Regions from separate parts of the Paenibacillus sp. TY11 genome, predicted to be linked through region 3. Evidence: riboswitches for the same ligand, from Rfam matches in the RefSeq annotation. Region 3 holds a riboswitch; each other region holds the start of a gene.
What was found. A riboswitch is a leader RNA that binds a small molecule or an ion and turns the genes downstream of it on or off. The one in region 3 is predicted to bind cyclic di-AMP.
Positions count from the first base shown of each region.

Region 1: another riboswitch for cyclic di-AMP. It lies ahead of AC6EJC_RS04285 (hypothetical protein); the one in region 3 lies ahead of AC6EJC_RS25555 (resuscitation-promoting factor).
Region 2: another riboswitch for cyclic di-AMP. It lies ahead of AC6EJC_RS06870 (TrkH family potassium uptake protein); the one in region 3 lies ahead of AC6EJC_RS25555 (resuscitation-promoting factor).

Region 1 covers NZ_JCBAIQ010000003.1:17,217-27,917, reverse strand. The annotation lists gene AC6EJC_RS04320 (response regulator transcription factor) at 1-563, shown strand, start outside; gene AC6EJC_RS04315 (sensor histidine kinase) at 553-1,686, shown strand; gene AC6EJC_RS04310 (hypothetical protein) at 1,767-2,021, opposite strand; partial or broken gene AC6EJC_RS04305 (transposase) at 2,344-2,828, opposite strand; gene AC6EJC_RS04300 (urease accessory protein UreF) at 2,977-3,714, opposite strand; tRNA gene AC6EJC_RS04295 (tRNA-Leu) at 3,978-4,060, shown strand; gene AC6EJC_RS04290 (glutathione peroxidase) at 4,208-4,693, opposite strand; cyclic di-AMP (ydaO/yuaA leader) riboswitch at 5,159-5,331, shown strand; gene AC6EJC_RS04285 (hypothetical protein) at 5,446-5,841, shown strand; gene kdpF (K(+)-transporting ATPase subunit F) at 6,025-6,102, shown strand; gene kdpA (potassium-transporting ATPase subunit KdpA) at 6,250-7,926, shown strand; gene kdpB (potassium-transporting ATPase subunit KdpB) at 7,979-10,009, shown strand; gene kdpC (potassium-transporting ATPase subunit KdpC) at 10,029-10,701, shown strand, end outside.
Region 2 covers NZ_JCBAIQ010000005.1:108,197-118,897, forward strand. The annotation lists gene AC6EJC_RS06845 (replication initiation and membrane attachment family protein) at 291-1,808, shown strand; gene dnaI (primosomal protein DnaI) at 2,057-3,004, shown strand; gene trxA (thioredoxin) at 3,130-3,447, shown strand; gene uvrC (excinuclease ABC subunit UvrC) at 3,608-5,692, shown strand; gene AC6EJC_RS06865 (CPBP family intramembrane glutamic endopeptidase) at 5,661-7,391, opposite strand; cyclic di-AMP (ydaO/yuaA leader) riboswitch at 7,654-7,804, shown strand; gene AC6EJC_RS06870 (TrkH family potassium uptake protein) at 8,126-9,466, shown strand; gene AC6EJC_RS06875 (potassium channel family protein) at 9,607-10,284, shown strand; gene AC6EJC_RS06880 (LysR family transcriptional regulator) at 10,290-10,701, opposite strand, start outside.
Region 3 covers NZ_JCBAIQ010000038.1:16,926-27,626, reverse strand. The annotation lists gene tmk (dTMP kinase) at 1-530, shown strand, start outside; gene darA (cyclic di-AMP receptor DarA) at 605-934, shown strand; gene AC6EJC_RS25600 (YaaR family protein) at 1,135-1,578, shown strand; gene holB (DNA polymerase III subunit delta') at 1,828-2,823, shown strand; gene AC6EJC_RS25590 (PSP1 domain-containing protein) at 2,962-3,762, shown strand; gene yabA (DNA replication initiation control protein YabA) at 3,790-4,164, shown strand; gene AC6EJC_RS25580 (tRNA1(Val) (adenine(37)-N6)-methyltransferase) at 4,254-5,009, shown strand; gene rsmI (16S rRNA (cytidine(1402)-2'-O)-methyltransferase) at 5,006-5,887, shown strand; gene AC6EJC_RS25570 (AbrB/MazE/SpoVT family DNA-binding domain-containing protein) at 6,012-6,266, opposite strand; gene AC6EJC_RS25565 (HD domain-containing protein) at 6,598-7,881, shown strand; gene AC6EJC_RS25560 (TatD family hydrolase) at 7,924-8,694, shown strand; cyclic di-AMP (ydaO/yuaA leader) riboswitch at 8,896-9,176, shown strand; gene AC6EJC_RS25555 (resuscitation-promoting factor) at 9,448-10,596, shown strand.

The DNA of each region.
Region 1 (10,701 bases), on a different contig from region 3:
ATGATATGATTGTGCTTGACCTAAACCTTCCTAAAATAGACGGTATAGAAGTGTTAAGACAAATTCGCTCGAAAGATAATGAAATTAAGATCCTAATTTTATCAGCTCGCACTGAAATAGAAGATAGAATAAAAGGGCTTGACAATGGAGCAAATGATTACTTGGTGAAACCCTTTGATTTTAATGAACTGGAAGCAAGAATTCGCAGTCTGTTAAGGCGTTCATTTATTCAGAATGATGTTATATTGACACTTGGAGATATTAAAGTGGATACATCACAGAAATTTGCAGCTATTCATGACACCAAACTGGATTTAACAAAAAAAGAGTATTCTGTTTTAGAATATCTTATGTTCAATAAAAATAAAGTAATAAGTACGGAACAACTGATAGAGCATGTCTGGGATAGCGAAGTGGACTTATTTTCAAACTCATTAAAATACCATATTCATTCATTGAAGAAAAAAATACGTTCTGCCACCGCTAATGACGATTTAATTAAAAATATCCGCGGCCAAGGATATATTATTTCTGAAAGCAAAGGCGATGGGAATGTTAAATAAATTATCTTTGCAGATCAAATTAACTTTTCTTACAGGTTTTATTATTCTTTTGGTTGCCGCTTGTTTAACCAGCATTTCAATTGGAAATGTTGGATACAGTTTGTCTGTTGCGCATACTCCTGCATTAAGTGTAACCTCCGTTGACGGGATAGATACCAATGGAAATATAAATGAAGAACCATCAAATGATAGTCCCATGATTGCATTAGAAAATGCAAAACAAGAATTCGCTGATCGAAGCATAGCTTGGATGATTATCATAATGATTATTGGAATTGGAATGATTTATTTTATTTTAGGCAAGGTACTTAAACCAATTACCACTCTAAATACGATTATTAAGGGTATAAATGAACATAATCTTTCCGCAAAAATTAATATAAGATCAAAAGACGAGGTAGGGAGCCTTGCCGACTCTTTTAATATTATGATGGATAGATTAAATAACTCATTTGAAAATCAAAAGCAGTTCGCGGCAAATGCGGCACATGAACTTAAGACACCGCTAGCTACCATAAAGGCAGGAATACAAGTCTTAAAAATGGATGATAAACCATCGGTTGATGATTATAAAGAGAATATTGATATTACAGAACAAAGTACAGAAAGACTTATAAAGATAGTTGATGATCTATTAAATCTAAGTTCTAAAAAAAATGAAAATTTTGCTGATAAAATAGCTCTACAAGAAGTAATAGAAGATATCTTAGATGAACTGAAGCTGTTCATTGATGAAAAAAACATAAAGGTGTCTTTTGAAAATTGTGGATATACTTTTATTGGAAATAAAGATCTTATCCATAGGGCCTTTTACAATTTAATTGAAAATGCAGTCAAATACAATAGGTTAGGTGGACGGATTGAGATAAACTCAGAGATTAAGGAAAGCATGATAATAATTCACATAACCGATACAGGTATGGGCATTGCAGATGATGAATTGGCAAATATATTTGAACCATTCTATCGTGTAGATAAGTCTCGCTCTCGTGAAATTGCTGGCTCAGGACTTGGGCTATCAATCGTCAAATCAATAGTGGAAAAACATAATGGCTATGTAACCGTTAGCAGTGAGAAAGGTGTAGGCACTTCTTTTAATGTAGAGCTTTCAAATCACAACTAATAAATGGGTCTAGCATGCCCTTTGAACCGCACCCTGAATCTTAGACACATGATATATCATCTCTACTGCTTACCACTCAGCTATACCCGCTTGTAAGGGACATAAGAGTAGTCAGAACCCCCTTTAGCATAAACAATCGTTTTCGCAACACCTGTAGGAATGTCAGCATATTTAAGTCTCCAGTTGGTATGATCGTTACCGTTTTTTGGATCATTTGATCCACGACCTAAAGCTTCTACAGGTCCAAATACCAAACGACCACTATCATTATAAACTTTCAATGTTCCTTTGTAATCTCGATTAGATGGAAAATTAGCAATAATGTGATAATCCATTTTTAAACGCCTCCACTATAATTCGTGTGCTTTACTATGATTACCTTGACCTTATATAGGAGTCAAGTAATGTGACTTACACAATCCGACCATGGATGTTAATAGTGAAAAATTACTTGTATTGAATTTGAACAGCACCTCTAAAATTAGATGTTAAAGTGAACAATATACCCAAAATCCAGACAAGTCTATGAACGGGTAAACAAAAAAAACACCGCCATAAAGCGGTCAGATTGTCGAGAAACCCCGTCTTTTAGAGACATGGGTTTCTTTTTTCTTTACATCATAAGGGTCTGATATCTGGAACCCGGGGTGTTACCCCTTTGGTGTACTGATGTTTATTGGCATTGGCCTTGACGTGTGTGGAATCGGTCATGAGAACACGTCTGCCCACCATTCGGTGAGAGATTGCCTGAAGCACAATTTCATCGAAGATATCTTGAAAGATCGTGGTGTCTTTAAAGCATGTGCGGCGATTTCAGCTCATCGTTGTATGGTCCGGAAGCCTATCCGGTTAAGCCTAGCCCCAGAAACCAGCGATAAGCCAGGTTCGTCTGAATTTCTCGCTCGAGTTGCCGTTCTGAGCGAATGCCATAGAAATAACCGAGAAAGATCATTTTAAACAACACGATAGGATCAATGGCAGGACGCCTGTTGTTTACGCAATACAGCGGGCTTACCTTCTCATGAATAAAGGAGAAGTCTATATATTTATCAACTTTACGAAGCAAATGATCTTTGCGGTACCAGTTCTTCCAGAGAAACCAATTCAAAGGATTGTTGTTTGTCTCGATGAGATCGCAGCATACCAACACCGTCCGTTCTATACTATAGTTACTTATATTATACAACATTAACGCGGTGTCGTCTTAAACAAAATCAACAAAAACACTCTGCCCTTGAGGAAAGGGGCAGAGTGTTTTTGTTGTTGCTGCTAGATTGGTGAAGCGACGCATCAGGGGGATGCTGGAAGGCGTTTGAATAGGCCTGAGGAGGAAAACAGTTTCGCTTCATCCAACTGGCTATTATGGGTCATATAAGGCGGCTGAGTGATGTAGGAGCTAGACCAATGTCTGTGAAGAAGGCGACGCTGAAATGCGGTTGGCTCAGGTTCGTTACACTTCCTCCATGCGGAGAGCAACTCGCTGGTCATACGCTCGATAAGAGGATTCTTTTCCTCGTAAGGAGGATTGAGCAGTTTGAAAGCATCTTCGACACAGAAGGATACCGCTGTGGCAAGATAGCCGTGAACGGTCTGTTCTACATCGCTTCCGAGGAGGAAGTTAATCCAGGTGTGAACGGTAGCTAGTGTGCCAATCGCATTGTATTGAATGAGTATGGCTTCCAGTTGGTCAAATTCAAGCCAAGGATAAAGAGCTTTGGCGAGCTTGAGTAAACGCTGGCCAGATAGTCGCGACTCTTTCACGTGCTGCAAGGAGGAACGTTGGGTATGCAGCATCTTATCAATAAGAGCGATCCGCCAACCGTCGTTTTGTTGGATGGCGACATACAGACTTTTGATGGCCATGCCGTCAAGGGTTGTAAATTGAGGATACAAATCGTCCCGCATGTAATGTTCCAGGTCTTGCAGACAGTTCAAGTGTCCGTTACGGAATAGTTCCTCCAGTCCGTAAAAACGGGTAAAGCCACCAACGGGTAGGGAAGGGTCCAACAATAATGCGTAGTTCAGCAAGCGGTTGCCTTTATGCAGGGCGGTTCGCCTCCTTGGAGTGAATCTTTATGTTATATTATTTGACTTAGTTCTTTGTTTAAATGAAATCATTTAAATTAATATGTAATATATATTTACACTTATAATTCTTTTGTGTCAAATTAAATATTTTTATAGCTCATATATGTTAAATAAAATAACATTAAAAATAATTATTATATTTTTGTTTACAAATAGATGATGAGAGAGTATAATAAATCTGTTGCCTCAATACATTATGATTTGCGGTCGTGGTGGAATGGCAGACACGCTATCTTGAGGGGGTAGTGGGCGTACGCCCGTGGAGGTTCGAGTCCTCTCGACCGCATTATATGCAAAACCCAGTTGAAAAAGCATCCTGACACGTTCTACGTGAAGGGATGCTTTTTTTGTTAAGCACTTTCGTTATATCCTCCAGCAACAGAAGCGATCGTATGGAAGACAGGCTGCTTGTTGACTTTGATAAAGTAAAATGTCAGTTTTCCTGCAAAAGCTTCTCAATATCCCCTGCCAGCTTATCCGGAGTGGTTTGCGGCGCATAACGCTTAAATACGTTACCTTCGCGTGTAATTAAGAATTTAGTGAAATTCCATTTGATCGCTTTGGAGCCTAATACCCCCGGAGCTGTTTGGGTCAGGTAGCGAAATAAGGGGTGCGCTTGATCGCCATTGACATCTGTCTTGGCGAACATCGGAAAGGTAACTCCATAATTGACTTGGCAAAACTCGGAAATCTCCTCGCTGGAACCCGGCTCTTGTTTGGCAAACTGGTTGCTGGGAAATCCCAAAATTTCGAGCCCCTGTTCATGGTACTGGTCATATAGCTCTTGTAGCGCTTTGTATTGGGGGGTTAATCCACATTTGCTGGCTGTGTTCACGATAAGCAGTACTTTCCCTTCATATGTGGATAACGGAATTTGTTTCCCTTGCAGGGTTTGTGCATCATATTCATAAACGGTCATGTTATCCCTCCTTATTCGATATTCTACAATTAAATTTTAAACAACTTAATAAGAGGTTGCAAGTTGGGATAGCTATAATAAGCGTTCGGCCACTGTAAAATCGTATTTTGTTCAAAACGGTAAATCGCGCTGCAAATGGAGCGAATTGAGGTGTTTCTTCTCATAAAAGCGGGTTCAATCGGTATTTATCTGTTACATATAGCGTATTTTCTTCCCTTTTTACAAAAAAGGGACAACAACGCCTTACCCTACGCCAATATTGACATGCCTATCATTTTCAAAAAGGGATGAAAAACAGAGATTGAAGGAGCTGTGATAAGCATAATTGCATTGTAAGCGTTATTATTAATCTTCTATGCTCTAAAGGCCGATTTATAACCCCGCAGTTGAGCTTTACAGTCTTCCTTGCGCGGGTGTATGATTCAAGACGTAATTTCAAATTAACATGAATGAAGCAACAACGAATTGTCTATAGCGCTGAATTTTGCAGTTGCAAAAGCGGGGGAACCAATCGAGACTGTACGGCTTTGGAAGTCGTGTGTCTCATGGGGTGAATTTTCCGGTCAAGTGCCAGAAATAGGGCGACTCTCACGTCCGAATCCGACAGCTAACCTCGTAAGCGTACAGGGAGAGGCAACAAACCGCCGTGTGCAGCCATGGTTTATTTTATCATGGATATGTAAGAAGCCGGAGGAAAGCCTTTTTCCTTCGGCTTCTTTTTGTTGTCTTTTATACCGGGAGAGGAGCTACTGATGGAAGGTCGGTTAATTATTGTCACTGCACCGAATGAAGCGGGCAGAAGTTTTGTGAAATTGCTCATGTTCAAAAAACTGGCGTTTGCAGTTCTCACGAATAGCGTCCAGGAGGAACGACAGCTCAAAAAAATGGGTGTGGAGCACATTGTGCGCATCAATACGATGCAAACGGGAAAATGTAATTTTCCAAAAAAAGAAATTGGTAGTGTGTATTTGTTCGAGAACAGCTTGAATCTGACTTGCCGTTTCCTGCAAATATGTCGGCCACTAACATCAGAATCGATCTATGTTATTACGCACGGCTGTAATCCACAAGGAATTTATCGGGGATTGGGAGCGGACCATGTGATCTACACATTGAATGGAGAGGTGGGTTTCCTGTTGAACGGATAAGCACTTATAACATAGCTGGTTTATGATTTTATGATGGAATAAGAATGACGATCTGAGGACCAATACGGAGGGTATGAACATGATGGATATATACATGCTGCTCTTGATGGCTGTGAGTTATGGAGTGATACTGCTGTTTGTGCGCTGGTGTGATGTGCAGACCTCTAAAGGAGGGCGAAGAGGATGACCGTTGTGCTTGGGCTCACAGCTATTGTGTTTGTGTATTTGATCTACGCACTCCTGAACCCTGAAAAGTTCTAGTCAGCTATAGGATAAAGCAGGCGGGAACAACAGATCATGAATTAAGCATCAGAGGTAGCGGGTTTTCGCAAACGTGTGCACTCGATTGATGGTCTGAATTAGGTCTGTTGTTCCAAACGCAGGAGCATTTTGAAGGAGGAATAGAGGATGGAGCTGCTGCAAATTGGAATTGTGATCGTCATATTGCTGCTCTTGGTAAAGCCAGTGGGCACCTATATGTATCATGTATTCTCGAATGAACCGAATCGGACGGATCGGATTTTTGGTGGAACGGAAAAGCTGATTTATAAGGTAGTAGGATTGAAGAAGCTGGACAGCATGCGTTGGACTACGTATGTTATGAGTTTCATTGCAACGAACGTCGTGCTTGTGGCGATCAGCTACGTGCTGTTACGCTTGCAGGGAATGCTCCCCGGTAATCCGGTTGGAAACAGTAATATGGAAGCGTCGCTGGCATTTAATACAGTAATCAGCTTTATGACCAATACAAATCTCCAGCATTATAGCGGAGAAAGCGGACTTACGTATCTGACACAGATGGCGTTCGTCACGATGATGATGTTCACTTCGGCGGCTTCGGGGTTTGCTGTTGCTGCGGCTTTTATGAGAGGATTGACGCGGCGCGGTGAAGGGATGGGCAATTTCTTTCAAGATTTTATTAAAGCCATTATACGTATTTTCCTGCCGCTGGCCTTTGTGCTTACGCTTGTGCTGGTTGGATTGAAAGTACCGCAGACGCTACAGTCTACGGCGGATATTACGACGCTGAGCGGAACACAGCAGCAGATTGCTTTGGGACCCATTGCTTCACTGGAGTCCATCAAGCATTTGGGGACGAACGGGGGCGGTTATGCCGGAGCTAACTCTGCGCATCCTTTTGAAAATCCAAGTCCCTGGACGAACGTACTGGAAATTTTGGCAATGTGGGTAATGCCGGCTTCGCTGCCGTATACCTTTGGACTGTTTGCCCGTAATCGCAAGCAGGGCTGGATTATTTTTAGCTCGATGATGGTATTGTTCCTTATTTTTCTGTCCATTACGTATGTGTCTGAGAAGACAGGGAATCCGCTGATACAGACGCTGGGTGTGGATGCTTCTCAGGGAAGCATGGAAGGGAAAGAGGTTCGCTTCGGCATTGGACAATCGGCATTATTCACTACGGTGACGACAGCGGCAACGACAGGTTCGGTCAATAATATGCATGATACACTAACCCCGCTGGGTGGTATGGCTGCTTTGGGAGAAATGATGCTAAACGTCATTTTTGGCGGCAAGGGCGTCGGGCTGATGAATATGCTGATGTACGCGATTCTGGGTGTGTTTATATGCGGACTGATGGTCGGAAGAACCCCGGAATTTATGGGTAGGAAGATTGAAGGCAAGGAAATGAAGCTGATCGCGATTGCCATTTTGGTACATCCGTTTCTCATTCTCGCCCCAACTGCGCTTGCATTTATGAGTCATTGGGGATACGATGCGGTCACTAACCCCGGATATCACGGGTTGACTCAGGTGCTCTATGAATATGCGTCATCTGCGGCAAATAACGGTTCGGGATTTGAGGGGCTTGCAGATAACAACGTATTCTGGAACATGACAACAGGGATGGTTATGTTCTTCGGACGATATGTATCTATGATTGCACTGTTGGCTGTAGCGGCTTCGTTGAATGCCAAAGCACCGACTCCGGTGACGACGGGTACACTGCGCACGGACAATAAGTTATTTGGAGCCATTTTGATCGGGGTCGTGCTGCTGATTGGTGCGTTGACCTTTTTGCCCGTAATTGTATTGGGACCTGTTGCTGAATTTTTGACCATGTGAAGAAGATGGACATTGAAGAAGAAAATGAGATGGATGAACGGGGGGCTTGATCATGAAGGAACAACGCAAACGCATGCTAGACAGAAGCATCTTAAAGCATGCGGTCAAGGATAGCTTTATGAAATTAAATCCGATGATTATGATGAAAAATCCTGTTATGTTCGTCGTGGAGATCGGTACATTCGTTGTGCTGCTCATGTTGTTGTTTCCCGGTTATTTTGGAACTGGAAACGAAATGGGCTTTAACTTGGCTGTTTTTATTATTCTGTTGTTCACATTGCTTTTTGCCAACTTTGCCGAAGCACTCGCGGAGGGGCGGGGGAAGGCGCAAGCTGCCTCTTTGAAAAAATCCAAGCAGGATACACAAGCAAACAAGCTTGTCGGGGATGAGATTCAGGTGGTTAGCTCGACCGAATTGCGTAAAGGTGACGTGGTTATCGTCTCCCAGGGCGAAATGATTCCAAGTGATGGTGAGGTCATTGAAGGTCTGGCCTCGGTGGATGAATCTGCGATTACGGGAGAATCGGCTCCGGTCATCAAGGAATCGGGCGGTGATTTCTGCTCGGTAACTGGCGGGACGCGGGTGGTCAGTGACCAGATTAAGGTGCGGATTACGACAGAGCCGGGCGAGACATTTATTGATAAAATGATTTCGCTCGTGGAAGGCGCACAGCGTCAAAAAACGCCGAATGAGATTGCGCTGAACACTTTGCTGATTAGCTTGACGATTATTTTTCTAATTGTGGTGGTTACGCTAGCGCCGATTGCCCGCCATTTTAACATCGATTTGCCTGTTCCCGTGCTGATTTCTCTACTGGTTTGTTTGATTCCGACCACCATTGGAGGACTGCTGTCAGCTATCGGGATTGCCGGTATGGACCGAGTCACCCAGTTTAACGTGCTGGCCATGTCAGGCAAGGCGGTAGAAGCATCCGGGGACATCAACACGATGATTCTCGATAAAACAGGTACAATTACCTTCGGTAACCGGATGGCGAGCGAATTCGTGCCTGTAGGGGGCGTGGAGAAGGCAGAGTTAGTGAAGTGGGCAGCGATGAGCTCCATGAAGGATGAGACGCCTGAAGGTCGCTCAGTTCTCGAGTTGATGCGCAAACAGGAGCATACGTTAGATGAATCCTTGGCGGCAGGCGGAACCTTTATCGAATTCAAGGCGGAAACCCGGATGAGTGGTCTGGATCTGGCCGATGGACGAAAGGTACGGAAGGGCGCGGTGGATTCTGTTCGGCAGTGGATCGTATCGCAAAACGGCAGCGTTCCAGCCGACCTGGAGGAAAAAGCGAATCAGGTAGCCTCTGAAGGAGGTACACCGCTGGCAGTTGCGCTGGATGATCAGATATACGGCATTATTTATTTGAAAGATACGGTGAAGCCGGGCATGAAGGAGCGGTTTGATCAGCTTCGGGAAATGGGTATCCGTACGATTATGTGTACCGGGGATAATCCGCTGACCGCTGCTACGATTGCACGGGAAGCGGGGGTGGACGATTTTGTAGCTGAAAGCAAACCGGAGGACAAAATCGCGGTTATTCGCCGTGAGCAGGAACAGGGTAAGCTGGTTGCCATGACCGGAGACGGCACAAATGATGCGCCTGCGCTGGCGCAAGCGGATGTCGGTCTAGCCATGAATAGCGGCACGGTCGCGGCCAAGGAAGCTGCTAATATGGTGGACCTGGATTCTGATCCGTCCAAAATTATTGAGGTGGTCGCTATCGGCAAGCAGCTGCTCATGACACGTGGAGCATTGACAACATTCAGCATTGCGAACGATGTTGCCAAATATTTTGCTATCATCCCGGCAATGTTCATGCTGGCTATTCCGCAAATGGGTGCATTGAACGTCATGGGGCTGGGCTCCCCGCTATCGGCTATTTTATCGGCGCTTATTTTTAATGCAGTGATTATTCCGCTTCTCATTCCGCTGGCGATGAAGGGCGTGAAGTATAAGCCGATGAGCTCGGATCGCCTGCTGGGACGGAATTTGCTGATTTACGGTCTGGGCGGTATGGTAGTGCCGTTTGTCGGCATTAAGGCCATTGATTTGCTGGTGCATTTGTGGATTTAGCACAGAAAGGGTGAGCGACATGAGTGGTTTTTATCGGATGTTGTCTGGACGCAGATTTGCTGCACACGAAAAAGCCGGATCTGGCGGACAAGGCAATAACAAGCGTATAGGGACGGATGCTGAGATGGAGAGACAACCAGAGAGAGAGGAGATGCGAGGAAGCACGGTTATTGGAGTGGCTTTGCGAATCTCTGTGCTGATGATCCTCTTGTGTGGTTTGGCATATCCGCTAGTCAGCACAGGAGTGGCGCAGGTACTGTTTCCGCAGCAGGCAAACGGCAGCATGCTTCGTAATGCGGATGGTCGGGTGGTCGGCTCCGAGCTGATTGGTCAATCCTTTGCTGATCCGGCGTTTTTCCAAGGTCGGGTATCGAGCGTTGATTATAATGGGGCTGGTTCAGGATCGAGTAACTACGCGCCGTCGAATCCGGCATTGGTACAGCGGGTTAAGGATTCTATTGCGGATTGGCAGAAGCATAACCCAGATGTACCCGTCAGTCAGGTTCCAGTGGACCTGATTACGAACTCCGGCTCCGGTCTGGACCCGCACATCTCGCCACAGGCGGCACAGGTGCAAATTCCGCGCATTAGCGGCTTGACGGGGATTGCGCAGGACCAGCTGAAGGCACTGGTGCAGGAGCAGACAGAAGGCCGTAGTGCCGGGGTGTTCGGCGAGCCCCGTGTGAACGTGC
Region 2 (10,701 bases), on a different contig from region 3:
ACTTCCGTATATCATTCCTGTACCCAATACGTGATGTTTAACCATTATATTGTAGCTCAAATTAAAGCTTTTCACCAATGAAAGAAGTGTGAAGAATTTTATTTTTTCCGTGATGTAGGTCACAAAGTCATAAAATAGTTAGTATTCTCGAAAAAAGGAGAACTCAGACGAATACGGCTGCCAAAAAGGAGGACAATTGCCCTTATTTTGTTGGTCCCACCAGAGGGCAAGTATGATAGAATAGAAAAACATCTTGGAGACCGTTATGTCAGGAAAGGAAGAATGTTGGAATGCGGATGAAAAACCTGCTGCACTATACTGAGAACCACCGCTACTGCGTTTATCGGGAATTTGGCTTGAGCGCACTGGATGAATTGATGCTGGGCAGCGTCTATCAGCCGATGGTAGGCGCATTTGCGGTCAGTCTGTATCGACTGTTGTTCCAGCATGTGCCAGTCGGACAAATCGGTTATTCGCCGTTGGAACAGCAGCGTCGCCTTTTTCTGACACTGGGACTCGAGCCGAGTGAGAAGGGACGCAAGTATTTGATTGAACAGACCTCCAAGCTGGAGGCCGTCGGTCTGTTACAGACGTCCAGGTTGTATGCACCCGAAACGGACGACTATATGTATGAATATGAAATGCAGCCGCCGCTCGCACCTGCCGATTTTTTTAGAACACAGCATCTTACCCTTTTGTTGAGAGACAAAATTGGCAAGTTTGCGGTGCTTTCTCTGAGAGAATCGTTGTGGAGCAGTGAATCTGCGGGGTGGTCGCAATCTTCCTATAATAAAGAGAATATATCTATTCCATTCTATGAGTTATTTGAACTGAACACCCATGTTATAGATTATGAACTGGAGCAGGCGCTTTCCGAGGTGTCCACTAGCCGTCAGACTGGGGCACTAGCGTCAGAGTCGGAGGAAGCGTTGAACTATGCAGACATTATTCTCCGTTTTCCACGTGAATCCGCCAATCGCAAGCACGTGGAGCGTCTTCGGTTTGAGCATGAGCAGTTAGGTATGGTCAATTACGTTGTCCGCAAATTTGACCTCTCTGTACAGGATATCAGCCGCTTGCTGGATGAGGACGGTATTTTTACCGAAGCAGGCGACTTGTTGCTCGACGAGCTACAGCTTCGGGCTAGCCAGCACTCCAGACAGGATCGTAAGCGTCAGGAGGAGCAGCAGGTGCAAGCCGCCAAGGTGGTCGCTTTGCGCCAAAGGGAAACGTCCACACCTGAAGAACCGCCCGCAGAGCAGGCTGTTGAAATGGAATTTTATGTGGAGGTCCCACCACAATTCACAGCCAAGTGTGACATTCACCAATATAATATGATGTTGCGCAACGAGCCTTATCGCCGTTTGCTGCAAACCTTTTTCCCTGGCACGGTTCCCGGTAACCTGCTGGATATATTTGAGAAGATTGATATCAGCTATAAGCTGCCCGGTGAAGTCATCAACGTGCTGATTCATTATTTGATGTCACTGCTTGTATCGGGAAGCGATCAGCGGATTAATCGTAACTTTGTCGAGGCCGTTGCTTCCAACATGCTGCTAAAGCAGGTAAACACTTACGAAAAAGCCGTTCAATATATAAGGGATCAAGCCAAGGTAAAAGGAAAACAGTCCACTGCTTCTCCTTCCGGCGGCCGATCCCGCGCGTATGCCAAAAACAACGGACCCGCCAAGCCATCCATTCCGATCGTACAGGATCAGCCTTCCGAGGAATCCGTATCTGAGGAAGAACTGGATGAACTGCTGCGTCTGGCCGAACGAATGCAATCCGGTAAACAGAAAAAGGTCTAGTGGATTTTAGGTTTTATAAAACTATTAAGCGAAGCCAATTCAATAATGTGTCGACTTTATGGCGGTCAGTAGCGGAGCGGATGGAATCGTTCTGGAGAAGCGATAGCGTTCGCCTTTGCCACCAGATTTTCACCTTTAATTTCTATTACGATAGAAAAAATCTGGTGGCAACAGCGATCATAAGAATGATCCATCCGCGAAGCGTCTCCCCCCATAACTCTGCACATTTTAAGAAAGGAGGAGCGTTCTTGGAATCACTGGGCGATTTGCTACAGCAGATGAAGAACCCTTCGTTTCGCCAGCGCACTCGCAATGTAGCCGATCAGGTTCTAAATGATCCGCTGGTGCAGGAATTTTGCGCTGCGCATCCTGATGTGGACGAAACGCAATTGCGACTCAACATGAGCATGCTCTTTCAGTATGCCCGGGATCGTCGAAATTGCGACAATTGTCCGGGGCTGGAACGGTGTCCTAACGATTTTCAGGGCCACTTTTGCAAGCTGGGCGTGGAATATCCGAATGGAACAGCCGAAATCGTGGACATTCGGACCCCATGCGCGAAGTTGGTTGCTTCCCAACATGAACAACGGGTGCGTCAGCGAATTAAAAGCTTTTATGTGGATGAACGCGCACTTCTGGAGGGATATAATGCCCTTGAAATTGCGCGGAAGGATTCACAGCGTATGCCTGCTGTCACACAGCTATTCCGTTACATTGAAGAAACGAAAAGTCAGGGTCTGTCCAAAAAAGGACTGTATCTGGAAGGCACGTTTGGTACGGGCAAAACCTTCTTAATGGGCTATCTGTTGCATGAGCTGGCCCTGTGGGGTCTGAACGGTGTGATCGTGTATATGCCTGATTTTGTGGAGGACTTAAAGTCCATGATTCAGGATGGTCAGAAGCTGAAGGAAACGACCGAAATGCTCAAAAATTGTGATCTGCTCGTATTTGACGATATTGGTGCCGAAAATTTGAGCCCATGGGTACGGGACCATGTGATGGGCTCCATTTTGAATTACCGAATGAACCGCAAACCGACCTTTTATACTTCCAATTACTCGTTGCAGGGGCTGGAGAAGCATCTCAGCTTTACGAGCAAGGACGGAGAGGAAATGTACAAGGGACAACGATTGATGGACCGGATTCGTCCTTTTGTAGATGTCATTACCGTAAAGGGAAAAAATCAGCGTGGGTAAGCGTTCATCAGTCTGCTATTTCGATATCTTACAATTAAAAAACTATTGTGATATAATTAAAAGGTGTCGAAACAGACATTACAGGTTATAATAATCTTGACTTTTCTATAAAGGAGGAACATACAATGGCAATTGTTAACGTGTCCGATCAATCCTTCAACGCAGAAGTCGAAGGCACAGGAACCGTTTTGGTTGATTTTTGGGCGCCATGGTGCGGTCCTTGCAAAATGATCGCTCCTATTCTGGAGGATCTGTCCACAGAAGTTGGCGACAGCGTCAAAATCGCGAAGGTGAACGTGGATGAAAATCCAGAGTCTGCTTCCCGTTTCGGCGTGATGAGTATTCCTACCCTGATCGTCTTCAAAGACGGACAGCCTGTTGATAAAGTGGTAGGTCTGAACTCCAAAGAAGCGCTGAAAAGCATGCTTACCAAACACCAATAATCATCGCATGTGACCCATGCTCCTGCGGGGGCTTGGTGGAGCGGCCATGAAAGGTCAATGCCTCCGGTTGTAAATACCGGGGGCGTTTTTGTGTACTATTCCTATATATTATAAATAGTTAGTTGAGTAATCATTAAGAATGGAAGGAGGAACCGGGCGAATGAAACCTTATGCGGAGGACTTGCAGAATCAGGAGAAGGCGCTGGAGAACATACGGCACAAATTAGCGTTACTGCCGGATGCATCAGGCTGTTACCTGATGAAGAATAACGAAGGCACTATTATTTATGTCGGCAAGGCCAAAGTGTTGAAAAACCGGGTCCGTTCCTATTTTACAGGTAGCCATAACGGCAAGACGCAGCGACTGGTTTCCGATATCCGTGATTTTGAATATATCGTTACAGGTAGTAATATGGAGGCGCTCATTTTGGAGTGCAACCTCATTAAAAAGTACCAGCCGCGTTATAACGTGCTATTGAAGGATGATAAAACCTTTCCGTATTTGAAAATTACGAACGAGGCACACCCCAAGCTGGAGGTGACCCGTCGCGTTCTGAAAGATAAAGCAAAATATTTTGGACCGTACCCCAATTCCTACGCGGCACATCAGACGAAGAAGCTGCTGGATCGTATGTATCCGTTACGCAAGTGTGGTGTAATGCCCAAGGAAGTGTGTCTGTATTATCACATGCATCAATGTTTGGGGCCTTGTGTGAAAGAGGTCGAGAAGGAAACGTATGACCAGATTGGTCAGGAGATTGGGTCCTTTTTAAGCGGGGGACATGAGGAAATTAAAAAGGATCTTCAGCGTAAAATGCAGGAGGCCGCAGAGGAATTGTACTTTGAGCGGGCCAAGGAGCTGCGAGATCAGATTATCAGCATCGACGCGATGATGGAAAAGCAGAAAATCACCACATCGGATGCGAAGGATCGAGATGTATTCGGTTTTTCAGTAGATAAGGGCTGGATGTGTGTACAGATCCTATATGTCCGCAAAGGTAAAATGATCGAGCGTCATATGTCGACTTTTCCTTTCTACGGTGAGGCTTACAGTGATTTTATGTCCTATGTGACGCAATATTATAGTGACAACCCGGCAGTGCCACAGGAAATATTGCTGCCGGATTCTCCTAAGCTGATGCAGGCAGAACAGGTCAATGTCGATCAATCGGTTGCGGCAGAAACTGTACTCCACAGTGCAGCTACAACCGATGCTACCGGACAGACAGATGAGAAAGCGATACAAACGGAGACAGAGCATTCTGCTGACTCATTGCTGGTGGTTGAAGAACGGGCAACTTATGCAGCAGCAACAAATCAAGATCAAGTTGGTGACCAAGATACCGGAGTAAAGGAAACAGAAAGCCAACTATCCGGTGGACTGGAGGACCCGAGTACGGCGGCCCTCGCTCTGGCTGAATGGTTGGATGTAAAGGTACTTGTACCGCAGCGTGGACTGAAAAAGCAAATGACAGGCATGGCGACGGAAAATGCACGTGTTGCTTTGGATGAGAAGTTTAAGCTGATCGAGCGGGATGAGGAACGGACATCCAAAGCTGCAAGCAATCTCGGACGTGCCATTGGGCTGGATAGCTTGCACCGGGTGGAGGCGTTTGATAACTCCAACATCCAGGGTTCCGATCCAGTCTCAGCCATGATCGTGTTTATTGATGGCAAGCCTGCCAAGAAGGAGTATCGAAAATATAAGATCCGTTCTGTGCAGGGACCCGATGATTATGAAACGATGCGTGAGGTTATCCGACGTAGATATGAACGTGTGCTTAAGGAAAATTTGGAACGTCCCGACTTGATCGTTGTCGATGGTGGACGTGGACAGATTAAGGCGGCGACCGATGTATTGCAAAATGAGCTGGGTTTGTTCATTCCTGTGTGTGGTCTGGTGAAGGATGCCAAACATAGAACTTCCCAACTATTAGTGGGAGAATCCTCTGAGGCCGTGACACTTGCACGCAATAGCGAAGAATTTTATTTGCTGCAACGGATTCAGGACGAGGTTCACCGTTTTGCTATTACGTTCCACCGCGAGCAACGCGGCAAATCTATGGTAACTTCCCGGCTGGACTCTATTCCCGGAATCGGCGAGAAACGGCGTAAGTTGCTGCTTAAGCATTTTGGATCGCTCAAAAAAATAAGAGAGGCCAGCGTCGAAGACTTCCGGCCTCTCTCTATTGGGGATAAGCTTGCGCGTCAGATTATAGCTGCCCTTCGGGAGGAGGAGTCGTAGAATACGGCTCCTCTTTTTTTACAGGTTCAAACATAATTCGATTTGGCTTTTTAGGACTAAACCAGTAAATGATGTAACCCACAATGGCTGGAAGTAAGATCCAGAATAGACCAGCGCTCAAATTCACGGTGTCACCTAGACTCATCACACTAAGCCCCATTAGAATGCTGTCAAAAATAACGTGGCTGAACATGGCGGCAATAAAGCCGTAACGCAGGAACACAAAACTGAACAGCAATCCAAGAAAAGTCAGCTCAATAGGTCTGGAAATCACCGGATAGATCGGATAAAGCGTATGTCCCAGTGCCCAAATAAGCGTGGTGATCAGACAGGCAACAAAAGTATTTCTTACTATTTTTTTTACCATCGGAATACCAAACAGGCGGTAGACAGTCTCTTCTCCAATACCTGCCATCCAGGCCATAATCGGCAGTAGCCATGGATAAGCCATATTGTAAGGGGATTGTGTGGCATCTGTTGTGGAGAACGTATTAAATGTGCGCTCCAGAACAAAGAACAAAATGGATTGTACCCCGAGTAAGATAAAGGCCCACAAGTAGCCAACATACATACTGCGAAGCACATACAGCCCGTATCCCGGCTCTTTCGCACGTGGCCATGCATTCAGTCCAACCTGACGCATAAGCCCGTCACCGCCGACCAAGGAGAAGTAGAGAGCTACAGCCATGACGAAGGTAATGCCAACCTGGAAAACCATAAGAAATATAAGCATGCCCTGACTGCCTGCTTCTGCTTGCAATAAAGGTAGCATGTTCATTGTCCCTGCTATACTAGCAACAAAGTATACAACGGACAGAACAATGCCGCGTACAAATGAAGTATGTCGTCGGGTGAGTGACGCATACACAATGGCAAGTACACCCAGTACTAAGCTAAATAGGCCATAACCCGCATAGGTCATCCAATTCGCCCAGAATGTTTGCTTTTCGACATAATCGGTATAGGACGACGGGGCCGAAAAGCTTTGGGTGAACGAGCGAACATTCCCGTCTTCAAAAGTAAAAGCCAGTGTAAGTACCGAGGCGCCGATTTTTTTATCGTCCACGGTATACTTTAATCCACCTTCTCCTTCAGTGGTCGCGAGCTTTAAGTCCGACGGCTTGAAGCCAAAGCGTTTGACCCATACTGCTGCCGCCTGCTCCTTGGCTTCGAGCGTCATGCCGTCCTCAGCCACACGTACAAGCCTGTTACGTGCTTGTTCATCCGTAGAAATATCAGCCTGTGTGTAATTGGTGCTGGAGGTGATCCGTTTAAAGCTAACGACTTTCCCTGTGGATAAATCCACATGAATTTGCAGTTTGCTCTTTGCAGAGGGTTCAGGCAGATCGACCCGAAAGGTTTCGTAAGGGTAACTTTTTTTCCATGTACGGTCGTACTGTTGAAGCAGTTTTTCTCTGGATAAATAACCGTACAAATCTGTTTCGGCCTGATAGGTCACGACGGGCTTTTCTGGCTGTGATTCAGTATAGCCCAGCTCGGAGCGGGCAAAGTCCAACGCGTGTATGACCGCTTCTTGTTTGCTGATGACCTTTGCGTTCATCAATGATTCCGGATTCGGATTGCTAAGCGAGGGAATAAGCAATTGAAAGATAAAAAAGCAAATCAGGCCAATCCCGCCCAGCAAGCCTAATTTTTTGAAGTTGGCCGTGAGCACGACCGGTTTCCCGATAGGATTCATGAGTTTCCTCCTTAATCTGTAAATAAGAACATCCATTAAAGATATCATACTGCACAGGTTCCCGCCAACAGACCTGCGATATTCATGAAAATGGAGTGAAAGCACTTTAAAGTTCCAATAAAATAAGATAAGCTGTGATTAAACGACGTCCATTCGTAAAATAAAGCCAATTTCACGTTTTTTCGACGAAATCGGTTTTGTGATCTAGATATAGAAGGATTATAATCTTGAGGCAATGCCTATGAAATACAATAGGTAATGATATACATTTGAGCCGAATTTCTATGAGAAAACGGGGGAACCATGTTACTGGGGTGAATTTTACAGCCGGTCCTTAGACCGGAAGTGTAAATAGGGCATACTGTGCTGCCCGAATCCGTCAGCTAACCTCGTAGGCTGTGAGCAGGAACCAAGTCAGGCACTCGGTTTTCCGGTGTCTTTTTTTGTGCGAATAAAAGTGTATGGATTAGTTAGATCGCTTCGCTTTTTCAGAACAATTCTGCCCCCTTCGCTGCTGCCCACCATTAACACAGGGGGACCGAATAGTGCTTGACATGCATTCTTCCTGTATTCAGGGAATGCTAATTATAGTTACTTTGGTACCCTTACGATAAAATGAGTGTTTTTAAGGCGGTAACAGCGATCGGAAGATCAAATGGAACGCGTAGTGGGCTTACACCGTATTAAATCACTGTTTTTATAGTTTTAAGGATTAGGAGAGAAGTGATGAATAGATGAATCCCAATGCAAGCTGGCTTCGGCTTTCTCCACCGCAGATATTCGTTGTGGGCTTTGCCATTATCATTCTAACAGGTAGTTTATTGTTAATGCTGCCGATTTCCAATACAACAGGAAAGCCGCTTGGGTTTATAGACGCTTTGTTTACTGCCGCCTCTGCGACCTGTGTAACCGGGCTTGTCGTAAAGGATACCGGCATCTTTTTTACCACTTTTGGTCAAGTTGTCATCGTTGCGCTGATCCAGATCGGCGGTCTTGGCTTTATGACCATGGCTACCTTGATTGCACTGGTGTTCAAGCGTCGTATTTCCTTGCGGGAGCGACTCATTTTGCAGGAAGCGATGAATCAGACTTCTGTAGAGGGAATTGTCGGGTTAATCCGTAAGGTATTACTGTACTCACTGGTTATTGAAGGCGTATGCGCTACGATATTCTCGGTTCGCTGGTCCTTTGATATGCCCGTAGGCAGGGCGATTTATTTTGGAATCTGGCATGCCATCTCCATGTTTAACAATGCTGGTTTTGATTTATTCGGTGAATTTCGCAGCTTGACAGGTTATGTATATGATCCGATTGTTAATTTTACCGCAATGTTTCTGATTATTTCTGGCGGCATTGGCTTTGTAGTGATGTCAGACCTGGCAGAATATCGCAAGCGCAAGAGACTGTCCTTGCATACCAAGGTGGTACTCAGCATGACGGTCGCTATGATTGTAGTCGGCACGCTCGTGATTTTTGTATTTGAGTTTACGAATCCGAAGACTCTCGGTTCGCTTGATTGGGGTGGTAAGCTGCTGGGATCTTTATTCCAGTCCGTTACCCCCCGTACCGCAGGTGCCAATACGCTGGACATCGCAGGCTTGCGGCAGGCTACGCAGTTTTTTATCATCATACTCATGTTTATTGGGGCTTCCCCTGGCTCCACTGGAGGCGGGATTAAGACCACAACATTTGCCCTGCTCATTGGAGCGGTGATTTCGATGCTGCGGGGGCGGGAAGATATTGTGCTGTTCAAGTACCGACTTGCGCAGGGACGAATTTACAAGGCTTTGACCATTACACTGCTGGGGTTGCTGTTCGTGATCGGGGTGACGATGATTTTGTCGGCAACTGAAGATCATCATTTTCTGATGATCTTGTTCGAGACGGTGTCTGCTTTCGGTACGGTTGGGCTGTCGATGGGGCTTACACCTGATTTGACAGTCATAGGCAAGCTGGTGATTACCCTAACGATGTTTGCAGGTAGACTGGGCCCACTCACGCTGGCTTATGCACTGGGGCCGAAAAAGGGTAAGGAATTATATCGTCATCCGGAAGGCAAAATGATTATAGGATGAATCAATTTCATAATACCCTCAGTAGCTTTAATAAAGAGTGCATATAGATCAAAATGGTTTGATTTGTCTATATGCAGTATACATTTCGTTGGTTTAATCATTTATGAAATTGATTCAGATAAGGGAGTTTTCGAGTAGATATGAAAACGCAGCAGTTTGTAGTTATTGGCTTGGGGCGGTTTGGCTCAAGCCTGGCTTTACAATTGGTAGATATGGGGTGCGAGGTACTGGGTATCGACCGTAATGAGGATGTCGTCGACAGCATGAGCGAGTTGTTGACGCATACCGTCGTAGCGGACGCTACCGATGAGGACTCGTTGCGATCACTGGGCATCCGCAATTTCGATTGTGGCATTGTTGCGATTGGCGATGATATTCAGGTGAGCATTCTGACTGCCATTTTGCTGAAAGAGCTGGGTGTCAGAAAAGTCGTAGCCAAAGCCATATCTGTGCTGCACGGGCGTGCGTTAGAGAAGCTCGGTGTGGACCGGATCATTTATCCAGAACGAGATATGGGTATCCGGGTGGCTCATCAGCTAGTCACGCCTAATTTGCTCGATTATTTGGAGTTATCCAAGGAATACAGCATTGTGGAACTCAATGTACCTGCATGTCTGAATGGCAAAACGTTAGCAGAGCTAAATGCCCGTACTCGCTTTGGTTGCAGTGTCGTGGCGCTTCATACGGCGAACGGTATTCTGATCGCACCGACGGCTATGGATCGGCTAAAAGCAGACGATATTATGGTCATCATCGGTTCCAATGACAATATCGGCCGCTTTGAGGATGAGGTTGTTAATGTCAATGAAGAGGGATAAACCCTCTACACCATACGGTAGCCTGCAAACGACGCACGTATCTCGCTAATCCAGCGTCGCGCAGTCGGGCCAAGATCGGTCGTCTCCGAGTAAATGAGGGAGGTCGTTCGGCGTGTCTCCTTCAAATCGGGCAAGTACAATGCTGTTAGTCCATTATCCCGCAGCAGTTCGCTGCGCAAATAGGATTTGGGCAGCAATGCGGAAGCCTTACAGGTTGGAAGCAGGCGTACAATCGCCTCGAAGGAGTCGATTTCCATGCGGATATCCGGCATGATGCCGCTGCGCTGGAACAAGTCGTCCGTCAGACTGCGGTACCAGGTTCCTTTGGAGAAAATGATCATCGGCAATCCTTGCAGGTCTTTCATCGAGGCTGTTTCTGTCTTGACCGTTAATTCATGTCCGATCGGAACGACTAAC
Region 3 (10,701 bases):
GGGAGCCAGGTGGAATCGAAATTTCTGAAAAGATTCGTTCTATCATTTTGGACCCTGCTCATACCAGTATGGATGCCCGAACAGAGGCGCTTCTATATGCAGCGGCGCGGCGTCAGCATTTGGTGGAGAAGGTAAAGCCAGCTATTGAACAGGGAGCTATCGTATTATGTGATCGTTTTGTAGACAGTAGCTTGGTCTATCAAGGATTTGCAAGAGGAATCGGAATTGAAGAGGTTGCTTCAATTAATCGCTTTGCGGTGGATGATTGGGAGCCAGATGCCACATTTTATCTAGATATTGAGCCTGAACTGGGATTGGCAAGAATTAATGCATCTCGGGGAGAGGGAATGGATCGCCTCGACATGGAGAGTATATCGTTTCACCATAAGGTGCGAGAGGCATATCTGGAGCTGGCTCGCAAATTTCCAGAGCGAATTACGATTGTCGATGCATCTCCCGCACCAGAGCAGGTAGAGCAAGTATTGAAGGATTTGCTGAAAAAGCGGTTTGTTCAGAATTTTAGCATATAATTGTCGAAGGATATACGGTAAAATTGAGCTAGGGACAAGGTTGTCTCTAATATGACTTGAAGGAGGAATACAGGATGAAGCTGATTATTGCGATTGTACAGGATAAGGACAGTAATAGATTATCCAGCGGACTGGTGAAAGCTAATTTCCGTGCTACCAAATTGGCGAGCACAGGAGGATTTCTGCGTGCAGGTAATACGACATTTATGATCGGTGTCGATGACAATCAGGTAGACTCATTGATGAATGTCATTCGCAGCAGTTGCAAGGTTCGTGAACAGCTGGTCACACCCGTTACCCCTATGAGTGGGACGACGGACTCCTATCTGCCGTTGCCTGTTGAAGTGCAGGTGGGTGGAGCGACGGTATTCGTGATGCCTGTAGACCGTTTCGAGCATTTCTGAATCTACACAATAGGACCTATTCTGCCGATATGATAGGGGAAATACCTATTTCTTGCTCACATGATGGGAATGAGGAGCAGATTTACTAAAACGGCAGCGCTACAGCGCAGTCTCCGGAAAGCCGAAGAAGCCCCTGAGTTCTAGGTTGAACCGTTCATGAAGGGGAAAAGTGGAAGCATCCGGGGAGAAAGCAGGTTTATATGAAAATAAATCCGGGTTATCGCCCTTTACAAAGCACATTGTCTACAAATGAAATGAGTGCAAGGCCAATTCAGCCCAAGAGCTTCTCCGATGTTATGCAGCAAAATGGGGAGCAGGCTTCGCAGGAGGAATTGAACCGGCGCTTTAAGGAAATTCAAATGCAGGGAGATCGTCTTGCGCGCTCAATGACGATTCGTGAGTTGAAGGCCTATAAGATGCTGGTCAAACGGTTTTTGGAGGATACAGTTCGGCGAGGCGTGTCCATGAAGGACACAAAGGGCTGGGATCGCCGGGGGCGCAGCAAGCGTTATAAGCTGATTGATGAAGTGGATGAGCTATTGCTCAAAATGGCAGATGACCTGCTCGAAACCGAGCAAGGCAAGATTGAGCTTTTGCAAGGGGTCGGTGAGATCAGAGGATTGCTGATTAATCTCTCATTTTAATGCAGACTTATGTTATAAATGAATACAGACGGGCTGTCGCCACGAAGAAATAATCTGCTTGCTGATCATGCTGGCAGATTATTTTTGACTATGTGCATGTGGGCAGACGTGATATGGAGATAGCAGTACAGTTACCCTGAAGAACGACGATTTGAGGTTGGGATCATGAAAAATAGCAATAAAGTTGCCCGGAAAAACAACGATTTGCCGATGGATCACAGTTGTTTTCAGTGGAGAAAGTGAGGGAATATGTCTTTCCAACATATAATGGGCCAAGAAGTAGCCAAAAAAATGCTGCAAAGCGCGCTGCGGAATCACACGGTCAACCATGCCTATGTTTTTAGTGGGCCGCCGGGAAGCGGGCAGATGAACATGGCACAGACCTTTGCCAAGGCTTTATTTTGTGAGCAACAGATGGATGATGCATGTGGGGAGTGCTTGTCATGCCGTAAGGTAGAGCACGGGAATCACCCGGATTTGCACATTGTAGAGCCGGATGGAGCTACGATTAAAATTGACCAGATTCGTGGGCTTCAACGTATATTTTCTTACAAATCTGAAAGCTCCAATCCGAAGGTATATATCATTCGGCAGGCGGATACCATGACAGTGCAAGCTGCTAACAGCCTGCTTAAATTTCTGGAGGAGCCTCAGATCCCAGTGGTCGGTATACTCATTTCTGAAAATGGACAGGCGTTGCTGCCTACGATCCAATCACGGACGCAGCAGGTCCCTTTCCACGCTTTACAGCCGGATGTGATGATGCAGGCGCTAATTGGGGAAGGCTATACGGCAGGGCTTGTCCGGTCGGTCGTTCATATTGCTTCAGGACTGGAATCATGTAGAGAAATTCTCCAGCAGAATTGGTTTGCAGAAATTAGAAACGTAGTGTTACAATTAGTGAAGGAGTCCATGAGCCGGGGGAGCTCGTCCATTATTCTGGCTCAACAGAAGATTTTTAAAACTGGACTTTCTGAACACCTGGATATTCTGTTTCATCTGTTTCATTTGTGGTTTAAGGATATGCTTCATTTCCGTTACGGAAGGCACGAAAGCATTGTTTTCATAGATCATTTGGAGTCCGTCTCCAAATTGGCAATTACCCGCAGCACGGAACAATGGGTCTCTTATATGGATTTGGCCGCGAATTGCAGGAAGAAGCTCCGTTTTCACGTCAACGGACAATTGTGCGTGGAGCAGCTTCTGATTGGGTTGTCCGATACAAGCGGTTCTATCACCGGCTAACAGAAAGGCGCGCTTGTTCCACTCTGCACAATCCGCGACGCCAGGTTCCCGGTTTGTGCGACAGTGAGACTTCAATTGCGGCCATTCGTACAATGTCGGCTTCAAATGAGGTTTAGTGGCATACAAGGGGGTTAATTTTTGTATAGTGTAGTGGGTGTCCGTTTCAAGAAGGCGGGCAAGACTTATTATTTTGATCCGCTGGACCTTCCAGTGGAGAAAGAAAACTGCGTCATTGTAGAGACCGCACGCGGTATTGAATATGGCAAGGTTGTGGTGGGCAAAAAAGAGGTAAATGATTCGGATGTTGTCCTGCCCTTAAAAAAAGTCATTCGTATTGCCGGAGATGATGACGCTCTTGTTGTAGAAGAGAATAAACTGGCGGCCAAGGATGCATTCGGTACGTGTTTAAATAAAATTAAAGACCATGGCCTTAAAATGAAGCTGGTAGATGTGGAATTTACATTTGACCGCAATAAGATCATTTTTTATTTTACGGCAGAGGGTCGGGTGGATTTTCGAGAGCTTGTAAAGGATTTGGCCAGTATTTTTCGTACACGGATCGAGCTGCGGCAGATCGGAGTACGGGATGAGGCTAAAATGCTTGGCGGGATCGGACCTTGCGGACGTATTCTGTGCTGCTCCTCATGGCTGGGGGATTTTGAGCCGGTATCTATTAAGATGGCGAAGGATCAGAGTTTGTCGCTGAATCCGACGAAGATTTCCGGGTTGTGCGGAAGATTGATGTGCTGTCTCAAGTTTGAACATGATAACTACGAGAGCATGCGAGAAGAGCTACCTCAGGTAGGCAAGATGGTTATCACCTCTCTGGGAGAAGGTAAAGTCGTAGGCGTGAATGCAGGCCATCGCACGGTGCATGTTCAATTGTTTGAGATCAGCAAGGTCAAGGAACTTCCAATGGACGATGTAGTCGTCAAGTAAACCATTAGGTTGCTTCGGGGTGGAAACTTGGATAAATTAAATGTTTTTGCGCGTATTCACGAAATGGAAACCCAAATGGGACAGTTGCATAGCGATCTGGGTGAATTGAAACTGGCAGTAAAAGAGCTGCTGGAGGAAAATCAACGACTAACGATTGAAAACGAACAGGTGCGCAAGATGCTCAAACGTGAAACCTCTGGAGAAGAAAAGACGGCAAACAAGCCGAAGCTTCCTCCTCCGATCGTCATTAAGGATGAAGAGGAAACGGGTGAGGTCGTGGGCGAAGGCTACGACAATCTGGCAAGGCTGTATCATGAAGGATTTCATATATGCAACGTGTATTACGGACATTTGCGAACGGAAGGCGATTGCCTCTTCTGTCTGTCATTTTTGAATAAATAAAAACAAGCCGTAGGAGTAAGATGCCTACGGCTTTTTTGTAAGGAAGTATGAGTGAAAAGCGATTTTGGTTATAAAGATGGGGGAGCACTATGTACGAAAAAGAAAAGAAGTCTGAACGAATTGACGATCTGCTTTCACATAATCTGCGTATTATCCAAAGTGATGAAGTGTTCAGCTTCTCTATGGATGCGGTTTTGCTGGCACGGTTTGCCGGTATTCCACAGCGTGGAAAGATCCTGGATCTGTGTACCGGCAATGGGGTTGTTCCCCTGTTGCTAACGACACGGACCAAAGCGGCTATTGAAGGAATTGAGATTCAACCACGCTTGGCAGATATGGCTAGACGCAGTGTTAGCTTGAATGGATTAGAAGCAGCCATTCAGATTCGGGAAGGGGACCTGCGTGAGCTGGTTCAAATCACGGGACATGGTGTTTATGATGCGATTACCGTGAATCCTCCCTATATGCCGCTAAATGGTAGCGATATCAAGCTGAATCCTCACCAGGCGATTGCGCGTCATGAAGTGAATTGCACGCTGGAAGAAGTCATTCAGGCATGCACTCGGCTTGTCCGTAATGGGGGAAAAGTATCTATGGTTCATCGCCCACAGCGGCTGGGTGAGATTATATCCTTGATGCGCACTCATAGTCTGGAACCAAAACGGATTCGTTTTGTTCACCCAAGGGCTCATATGGAAGCCAACATGGTACTGATTGAAGCGTTGCGAGATGGCAAACCGGAGGTTCGTTTGTTGCCCCCGCTCATTGTATATCAAGAAGATGGGAATTATACTCAGGAAATAAGGGATATCTATGGAGAAGTAAGCAAGGGGGATTCAGTGTGAAAGCAGCTGTACAAAAAAGCTTTAGTACCAGCGAAGAAGAACGGGGAAAGTTGTATCTCGTTGCAACACCGATTGGTAATCTGGACGATATGACCTTTAGGGCGATTAACACCTTAAAATCGTGCAGTATTATCGCTGCTGAGGATACGCGGCAGACACGCAAACTGCTCACACATTTCGACATCACGCCGGAAATGCTCTTCAGTTATCATGAACATAATAAGGCTGCCAGTGGGCCTGAACTGATACGTTATATAATAGAAGGAAAAAATTTGGCACTGGTTAGCGATGCAGGTCTACCGGCCATTTCTGACCCTGGTTCGGATCTGGTCAAACTGGCACTGGAAGCGGAAATTAGCGTCATTCCTATCCCAGGGGCGAATGCAGCACTATCAGCTTTAATTGCCTCAGGACTGGATACAGAAAGGTTCACCTTCGCTGGCTTTCCACCACGGGAGAAAAAGGACCTGGAGAAGTTGTTGCAATCATTCCAGGTATCTCACGGTACGATTCTTTTTTATGAATCGCCTCATCGTATTGTGAAGACATTGACGATATTGAAGGAAACATTAGGGTCACGCAAAGTGGTGCTTGCGCGTGAGCTGACCAAGCTGCATGAGGAATGGGTGCGGGGAACGGTGGAGCAATGCCTTGCTAAACTAGAGGAGAATCCGCCGATTGGTGAATATTGCCTGGTGGTTGAGGGAAAAAACGAAGAGGAAGAGGAACAGGAACGTCAGGCATGGTGGCAGTCCTTATCTTTGGAGTCCCACGTTGCTCATTACGAGTCAGAGGGGCTTACACGCAAGGATGCAATGAAGCGTACAGCCACAGATCGTTCAATCTCCAAGAGGGATGTTTACAACGCACTCTTATGAATAACTGTCTAAACAAAAAAGGGCCTTCCAACGGTTGGGTTCAAACCGTGGAAGGCAACAAGGAGTATATATGAAAAAGGTTAGAATTAACAATCCCTGATGAGTCTATTATATACTAAAATTCTCAGTTTGTCACAGGTGTTGGGATCTCAGAAATGCAATCTTGGCAAACAATTTTCCCTTTGAAGTAAATTACGTTCTCAGCATTGCCGCAGAAGATACAAGCAGGCTCGTATTTTTTAAGCATGATGCGCTCGCCATCAACATAAATTTCCAAAGCGTCTTTCTCTCCGATTCCCAGGGTGCGACGCAATTCGATTGGAATAACAACACGTCCGAGCTCGTCAACTTTTCTTACAATACCAGTGGATTTCATCATAATAAATCAGGCTCCTCTCGCCGTTTAAAATAATATAAGTGTCATTATTCGACAAAATTTTCTCTTTTCTGATATTTACTATACCAACGATTCCCAAAACAGTCAACCTTAAAAATGTAGTAACAGCCTAATTATGCAAAAGTATTTAGATCAAAGAGCTTTATTCATGTGCATTACCTTAATTTACTGATGATTTATCCTGTTTGTCGATTTGGAAATGTCGAAAAACTATAATTCGACATATTACGACAAATAATGTCGAATGAGGGGGATCGTTTAGGATTTTATTGTATTTTAATCCATTATTCCGAATATTAAAGGAGCTGATATCTTGCACCAGCCACTCAGTGAAGAAAAAGTTTTTAAAGACCCGGTACATAATTACATCCATGTTCAGGATACTGCGATATGGCGGTTGATCAACACACCGGAGTTCCAACGTTTACGGCGCATCCGGCAGTTAGGTACATCTTATCTTACGTTTCATGGAGCGGAGCATAGCCGTTTTTCACATTCACTGGGCGTATATGAGATTACGAGACGTATTATTTCTCAATTTGAACGTGGAGATTTTCCTGATTGGCCAAAGGAGGAAAGGCTGGTTGCTCTGTGTGCCGCTCTGTTGCATGATGTGGGGCACGGTCCATTTTCTCATTCTATTGAAGAAGCCTTTCATATGAACCATGAGGATTGGACATGCCGCATTGTACTGGGGGACACGAAGATCAACGCCGTGCTACGGCAAGTCGATGAGAAGCTTCCACAAAAGGTCGCCGCGGTTATAGCCAAAACATATGATAAGCCGATCGTTGTCAACCTGGTAACAAGTCCGCTAGATGCCGACCGTATGGATTATTTGTTACGGGATGCTCATTCGACAGGTGTCAATTACGGCACGATTGATTTGGATCGTATTTTACGACTGCTGCGTCCTCATAATGGGAGAATTGTTGTGAAGGAGTCAGGCATGCATGCAGTAGAGGATTATCTAATGTCACGCTATCAGATGTATTGGCAAATTTATTTTCATCCTGTAACACGCAGCTCGGAAATCCTTTTACGTAAAATTTTCAAGCGAGCGAAGGAATTATTTAGAAACGGATATGAGTTTGGTTTTCTGCTGGACCCGCTACCGGATCTTTTAAAAGGAGAACTTTCAGTAGAGCAGTATCTGATGCTCGACGAGTCTTTGATTCAGACGGTGTTTAGCCAGTGGAAACGAGAAAAGGACGAGATTTTAAGTGATTTGAGCAGCCGTTTTATGGACCGTAGATTGTATAAATATGTAGAAATAGAAAATATGGATACAGATACCATTGACAGTATTCGAGAGGCTTTGGAAAAGGTTGGTTTGCACCCTGAATATGATCTTGAAATTGATTTTCCGACAGATCTTCCTTATGATGTGTTTCGGCAGGGTGGTTCGACGGACAACCAGATTTTACTGCTTGGACGTCAGGGCGAGGTGAGAGAAATATCCGAAGTTTCGGAAATTGTGCGCTCAATAAGTGGCATTCACCGAGGGAAATATCATATGTATTATCCCCAGAATAAATTGAACGGGGTAAAAGACAGGCTTCCCTCCAAAATAAGGAATTATTTTGTCAAACAATAGACAACTTTATAGAAATGTAAGTAAAAAAAGGAGATGATAACCTTGGATTTATTCGACACTCATACTCACTTGGATGCGCCACAATTTGACGAAGATCGTGAAGAAGTTATAGCACGTGCTGTCGAATCAGGAGTAACCCGGATGATCAATATCGGATTTAATCGTGAGACCATTCCATCCACCATGAAATTGGCCGAGACGTATGATTTTATTTATGCGGCAGTTGGATGGCATCCGCAGGATGCCATTACAATGCAGGAGGGCGATTTAGAATGGATTGCATCGTTATGCAGTCATAAGAAGGTTGTAGCCATCGGAGAGATCGGTCTGGATTATTATTGGGATACATCACCGAAGGATGTGCAACATCGGGTGCTTCGAAATCAAATTGGTCTGGCTCGTGAGCTCAATATGCCCATTGTTATCCATAACCGGGATGCACATGAAGATATTGTTAAGATTTTGCGTGAGGAAAAAGCGAGTGAGATTGGCGGAGTCATGCACTCCTTTTCCGGGAGCTGGGAGACAGCTAAAATGGTGCTGGATATGGGTTTTCACCTTTCCTTCGGTGGTCCAATAACGTTCAAAAATGCCAAGCAGCCAAAAGAAGTACTCGCACAGGTGCCGCTGGACCGTCTGCTCATTGAAACCGACGCTCCCTATCTGACGCCTCACCCGTTTCGCGGGAAGCGAAATGAGTCAGCACATGTGAGACTGGTGGCAGAGGCTGCTGCCCAAATCAAGGGTATTACGGTGGAGGAATTGGTAGCCATAACGACCCAAAATGCCTTGGAACGATTTGACATTCAATGAAAAAGCGAAGAAATCGATCAAAATAAAGAGATAGACGGAGCTAATCATAATTTTGTTGCAGGAAACTCGAGAATATTACAAACTTTTAACCGAATATTTTAAAAAATGTACTTGAAACCTGCTTTACAACATGCATAGAAACAGGATATCATCTTTTCAGTGAATTGTTGTTTGAATGTAAACCTCAACAAGTCATTTCATGAACCAGTCTCGCTGAGTCCCTTAACAGGGAACGGGGGAACCGGTATGGCTTTCTGCAAGTCCGGCGCGTAGGTACGAAGAGTAAACTCTTCTGCCAGTCGGCTCGACCGAAATTCTTTCCCCAGATGGGATTGAACAGGTGGAGGAGCCATATTTCGATTTCTTTCTGGGTCTTTGGGGTGAATGTGAAGGCGACCGCCATGAGCGGTTGACCCAAACTAGGGCGTCTCTCTACGTCCGAACCCGACAGCTAACCCCGTAAGCGTAACAAGAGAGAAGCCATCTCGTGCATGAGTTTTCCCGCATATTCACACATGCCGGAAGCCACGAAAGAGCTCTCTAGTCTCTTTCTCTGGCTTTTTTTGTTGTGAATAAAAGAAAATCTGTCATCATACTGTGGTTAAACAGGGGAGGACAGCATGCCGCGAAGACGGGTACATGGTGCAGGACAGTCGCAGTACGGGCTTGTCTTGTAGAAAATCTGTTATAGTCACGTCAAATCTCAACTATGTCTTACTCCAGACGGCGGGCTATGTAAGGAGGACGGAGGAAATGGGCATTTTCCAAAAAGAGGAGACCCATGAGTCACGCTCATCCAGCATGTCTTACGTATTGCGTTGGAAGCAAGAGAATGTGCGCCAGGCTGCTTTGGTTGCTATTTTTCTAATCGCGCTAACGATTATGATTTCAATTCTGATGTACACGCAATCTAAAAAACAAGTTTTTTTTGTCATCGATGGTAAGGCATCTGCGGTAGAAACCCGGGAATCCAAGCTCCAAGATTTGCTCAACGAGCATTCCATTTCACTTCAGCCGCATGATACAGTTTCCATGCCGCTAAACGGAGCAGTACAGGATGGGGATCGCGTAGTCATTAAACGTGCCAATCAAGTTAAAGTATCCTCAGGCAATGAGACGAAAAAGCTGTACACAACAGAAAATACAGTAGAGGGTGCCATTCGCACCTCGGGCTATAAATTATCGTCAACGGATAAAGTTTACCCTGCGTTGGATGCCTCTGTTTCGTCTAACATGGACATAAAAATCGTCCGTGTGAAGAAACAGCAGGTCGAACAGAAAAAACAGGTGCCTTATCAGGTCATCAAAACGGCCGATCCGAGTCTCTATAAAGGCGATAATCGGGTCATCCAAAGTGGTAAGTCGGGCGTGGTAGTTCAGCACGTTCAAAAGGTATATCATGATGGAAAGTTGGTATCCAAACAGCTGGTCAATAAGGAAGTTGCACAGACGCGTGTGGATAAGGTAATTGCGGTAGGAACGAAGAAAAAACCGGTCGTTCTAGCTGCTTCCGTCGGTCCCAAAGATGCTGTTAAGGTAACAACGCTTAGTTCGGGCAGTGCTGTCCGTAAAGCAGGTGTCAATTTTAAATATAGCAAAGTTTTACAAAATGTCTCCATGACGGCGTATTCCTCACAGGAGCCAGGTATCGGTACACGTACCGCATCCGGCACGCGTGTCACGGAAGGACGCACCATCGCTGTCGATCCGAGTGTAATTCCAATCGGCTGGTGGGTGTATATCGAAGGGGTGGGCTTCCGCCGTGCGGAGGATACCGGTGGCGCGATTAAAGGCCACAAAATCGATGTGTATTATGAGAGTTTGAGCCGAGCCAACCAATTTGGTCGTAAGCACGGTAAAACCGTATATGTTATTGGACCCGTAAAGCCTGAAATCAATTAAAACGGGTTGTGTATGTTGAGGACAATGCGATAGTATTAACAACATAGTTATGCCATGCTAAGAAGAGGATATCCTCTTCTTATTTTGTTTTCAAAAGCAGGGAAA